Regions from separate parts of the Erysipelatoclostridium sp. An15 genome, predicted to be linked through region 2. Evidence: a T-box and tRNA genes for the amino acid it is inferred to sense, from the RefSeq annotation. Region 2 holds a T-box; the other holds one or more tRNA genes.

Region 1 (2,476 bases), on a different contig from region 2:
TATGCTACAAAGCATCGAAATTGCAGATAAAGTTAATCCTATAAACGTCAAGACCTTATAGTTTCCAGCATAACCTAATAAAGCAATAATAGCATTTTGTTTCTTTTTTTCCATATTAACCCTCCTTTTTCAACAAACACTTATGTTAGCATATGCTAACTGACAGGGTAAAAAAATTGCGGTTGTTGCATTAATCTATTTTGTTTCCATTAATGCTAACCAACCAGCTGTGTAAAATGCTCGAAGTTGACCTACATCACGCATAGCCTGGTCTTTAGGAATATCGTGGATGACAACTTCAAAAATTCCTCCAAACATACCACTTGCGATAATGTGACACAAAGTCCTATCGAGTTGAGGTACTAAATAACCAAGTTCCCTTAAAACATCCATGTATTTTAGAGTATATTCAACTTCGACTTCAACAATATTATGAACAAAATTTTCATAACTCGTTCCTTCAGCTTTCAATAATAAAAGTTTTACTGCTTCACGATGATCACAGATATAATTAACCATCCAATTTACACAAGAACTTGATTCAATTCCCATATGAGAAGGTTGTTCATCTTTAGGTAAATCAGCAAATTTTAATTGAGCTTGCATAAAATTAGCCATTATAGCTTGTGCATGCGGTTCAACAATTGAAGCAAATAATGCTTCCTTACTAGAAAAATATCCATAAAATGCTCCAGTTGTCACACCTGCATGTTTAACGATTTGACGTAAAGAAGCTCCTCTAAACCCTTTTTCCAAAAACTCATCAATAGCAGCTTGTTGGATTTTATTCAGTGTCAAATTTGAAGTATCTTGCATTTTTTACCCCCTATATAACAGTGTTATATAACACTGTTATAATACACCTATATATTCAATATTGTCAATAATAAATTAAAAATACAACTTATAAATATTCATTTTATAATGAACAAAAAATTTAGAACACATTTAAAATAAAAAAAATACTTCAGGACCAACCCTGAAGCAAATATCAACATGGTGCGGGTGACAGGAATCGAACCTGCACGCCAAAGGCGCTAGATCCTAAGTCTAGTGCGTCTGCCAGTTCCGCCACACCCGCGTATATAAAAATGGTGCCGGCTAAAGGACTTGAACCCTCAACCTACTGATTACAAGTCAGTTGCTCTACCAATTGAGCTAAGCCGGCTTATAATGGTGGAGGTTAACGGGCTCGAACCGCTGACCCTCTGCTTGTAAGGCAGATGCTCTCCCAACTGAGCTAAACCTCCAAATGGTGACCTGTACGGGATTCGAACCCGTGAATGCATGCGTGAAAGGCATGTGAGTTAACCGTTTCTCCAACAGGCCACATGGCGCTTGAAGTAGGACTCGAACCTACGACCGATCGGTTAACAGCCGATTGCTCTACCAACTGAGCTATTCAAGCACTTGGTGCCCTACTATAATAGCATTATCCAATGTATGATGCAAGTGTTTTTTACAATTTTTTTAATTTTTTTTATTTTTTATATATTCCAAATAAAAATCATCCTGTTCATCTTGGTCAATTGCTATCTGTTCCATTTCCATTGTTACTATACTTACATCTGTTTTATATTCATATTTTAAAAGTATTCCCGTTTGTTTGTCAACAAATAAAGATATAGTCCCCTTATTATAAACCGTATCATCAATAGTCCCTTCAACAACAAATACTTCTCGATCAAGAAAATCAGTATTGTCTTTAATATCATAATTATCATATTTCATTCCTAACTGATATAAAGCAATTTCTTCTGGAAATACATATGGTGCAACATCACCATATAAATCATTTGCAACCCGAGTACTACTAAAATTATCAATTCTTTCTTGAAGTGATAAATCCCGATATTTAAACAAATTATTATTGGCACTAACTTGTTCTACGATCATTTTTTTCTCTTTTATCAATTCACTCAAATCATTATTCTTTAAATCATCAATATTGCCATTATAAAAATACATCTTTTCACTATCTCTAAAAAAACATTGCTCATTAAATCCAGTAGAAGAAACCTGATAAATAAAACTATGATAATCAGGCACATTAATTTGAAAATCATATTTTATCTGCTGCATTTGTCCTTGATAATCCATTGTCAGTACCATTGAACCATTTACATAATTATAATAATCAACACTATTTGCCATTAATAATAACAAATTGTTTTTCCCATCTTGATTATTTTTAAAATTCTGATTGTTTTTCAAAACCTCATTTTTAATTGTTAATACTTTTTCATTTTCTTTAGCGCTAGTTACTTTTTTAGCATCAGCATCTTGACAACCACATAACAAAAGTAATGCTATTATTAATAAATATCTACCCTTCATCACATATCACCCATATAGAATTTAAGCATATTTATTTATAAAACATTGTAGAAATCCATAGAAACACTCAAAAGTTCTTAAATTATATCAATAAATTACAAATATATTAAAAAAACTCTTTACAGATTAAAAAAAATAT
Region 2 (2,476 bases):
ATCAAAATTAATTACTGGAATTGGCTCACCCCAATATCTTTGTCTTGCAAAAATCCATTCTCTTAAACGGTAATTAATTTTCTTTTGTCCACAGTGATGTTCTTCTAACCATTTAACCATCGTATTAATTGCATCTTCTTTATTCATTCCATTTAAGAACTCAGAATTAATATGTTCTCCATCTTGAGTCCAAGCTGCTTTTGATACATCGCCACCAGCTAATACCGGAATAATTTCTAAACCAAATTTTTTTGCAAATTCAAAGTCACGTTCATCATGAGCTGGTACTGCCATAATTGCTCCAGTACCATATCCAGCTAAAACATAATCTGAAATCCAAATTGGGATTTTTTTATTATTTACTGGATTAATTGCATAAGCCCCAGTAAATACCCCAGTTTTATCTTTATTTAATTCAGTACGTTCTAATTCTGATTTTGTTGCACACACACTAATATAGTCATCAACTGCCTGTTTTTGCGCTGCAGTTGTAATTTTTGCAACTAGTTCATGTTCTGGGGCCAACACACAGTATGTTGCACCAAATAATGTATCACAACGTGTTGTAAATACAGTAAATTTATCTTCATAACCGTCAACTTTAAAATCAACATGGGCACCAATTGATTTTCCAATCCAATTTCTTTGAATTTCTTTTGTTGATTCAGGCCAATCAATGTCTTCTAATCCAGCTAATAATTTTTCTGCGTATGCCGGAATATCGATTACCCATTGTTTCATATTTTTACGAATAACTGGGAATCCCCCACGTTCGCTTTTACCATCAATAATTTCATCATTAGCTAATACGGTTCCTAATTCTTCACACCAGTTGACTGGTATATCAACATTTTTAGCTAATCCATCGTTATATAATTGTTTAAAAATCCATTGTGTCCATTTGTAATAGCTAGGATCACAAGTTGAAACACATTTATCCCAATCAAATGAAAAACCTAACATTTTTAATTGTTTTGTAAATGTATTAATATTTTTAACTGTAAAGCCCTCAGGATGATTACCAGTTTTAATTGCATATTGTTCTGCAGGTAAACCAAAGGCATCAAATCCCATTGGATGTAAAACATTGTATCCTTGCATTCTTTTCATTCTTGATACAATATCAGTTGCTGTATATCCTTCTGGATGCCCTACATGTAATCCTTGTCCTGAAGGATATGGAAACATATCTAAAGCATAAAATTTAGGTTTAGAAAAGTCCCAGACATCAGTAAAAAAAGTTTTATTTTCTTCCCAATATTTTTGCCATTTCGGCTCAATTTGTTTGTGATCAAACGGCATTCTATACTTCCTCCTTAAAATAAAAAAAGCCGTCCATCTAAGGACGACTTAATATCGCGTTACCACCTTAGTTCCAGATTAAAAAAATCTAGCACTCAAAACTTTAACGCAGTTAACGGCAATAACTACTAACAATTTCATTATTGCATCTCCTAGGCGAGTTCATAATCTATTTTATCAGTTTCCACCAGCCACTGACTCTCTATAAAAAATTCAATTACTACTACTCCTATTCGTAGACTTTAAATACTCAAATATTATAACATAAATAGATAGATATGCAACAAATTTTAAACCAAACAAACTCAATTTTAATTATTAACTATGATATTTCAAAGCTTTAATTGGATCAAGGTGACTTGCTTTAAATGCTGGTAAACAACTGCTTAAAATACCTAATCCTAAAGCAAACAAATAAATAACTAACAATAACTTCAAATCAATTGACACAAAGTTACCTTCAAAACTATAACTTGTAATTACTAAACTATTAATCATTTGAACAATTTGAATCAATAAAATTAACGCTAAAACAAAACTAACTGTAACTAAAATTACACTTTCTAATAGTACTAATAATAAAATCTGAATTTTACTTGCTCCTAAACATTTAAAAATACCAAAATCCTTGGTCTTTTCAACAACAGATAAATACAATACCTCACCTATTAAAAAACAAGCTGCAATTATAGCTAATGAAGAAAACAATAATAAAACTCTTTGAATCTGTAGCAAAAAATTATCAACATTTGCATTGATATCTTGACCAGCAACCTTAAAATCCAAATATGAATATTTCTCTTTTAAATTTTTAATTTCATTTTCAACATTTACTAGCTGATTTAAATTCATTAAAACTAATTGAGTCGTGATTTCTTCTTTATTAACTTTAAAAATTTCACTAATATGTTCAAAATTAGCAAGCTCATTTATATACATCGTATCAAACATCGATACTTCATCTGTTATTCCTACAATTTTTAATTTAATCTTCTTTATTTGATTATCTTTTAAATAATATCCATATACATAACGATTAATCAATTTTTGATAATCATCACTTAAATGAACTGCTGTAGTTTTTGTCAAAACTATTTCATCATCCTTATTTAATTTTCTTCCATATTCAATTCTATTAGATTGAACTTTTTTTGTCATATCACTAATATAAACA

The links. A T-box is a leader RNA that pairs with one kind of tRNA and senses whether it is charged. The one in region 2 lies ahead of leuS (leucine--tRNA ligase), so its partner is inferred to be a tRNA-Leu.
Region 1: it has a tRNA-Leu gene. The T-box ahead of leuS (leucine--tRNA ligase) is inferred to sense a tRNA for this amino acid. The anticodon was not compared.

The regions. Positions count from the first base shown of each region.
Region 1 covers NZ_NFLA01000018.1:15,741-18,216, forward strand. Annotated here, with positions in the region: gene B5E92_RS07320 (ABC transporter ATP-binding protein) at 1-114, opposite strand, end outside; gene B5E92_RS07325 (TetR/AcrR family transcriptional regulator) at 196-816, opposite strand; tRNA gene B5E92_RS07330 (tRNA-Leu) at 998-1,081, opposite strand; tRNA gene B5E92_RS07335 (tRNA-Thr) at 1,093-1,168, opposite strand; tRNA gene B5E92_RS07340 (tRNA-Val) at 1,175-1,250, opposite strand; tRNA gene B5E92_RS07345 (tRNA-Glu) at 1,254-1,329, opposite strand; tRNA gene B5E92_RS07350 (tRNA-Asn) at 1,333-1,408, opposite strand; gene B5E92_RS07355 (hypothetical protein) at 1,471-2,337, opposite strand.
Region 2 covers NZ_NFLA01000056.1:8,632-11,107, reverse strand. Annotated here, with positions in the region: gene leuS (leucine--tRNA ligase) at 1-1,302, opposite strand, end outside; T-box leader at 1,339-1,548, opposite strand; gene B5E92_RS13165 (ATP-binding cassette domain-containing protein) at 1,621-2,476, opposite strand, start outside.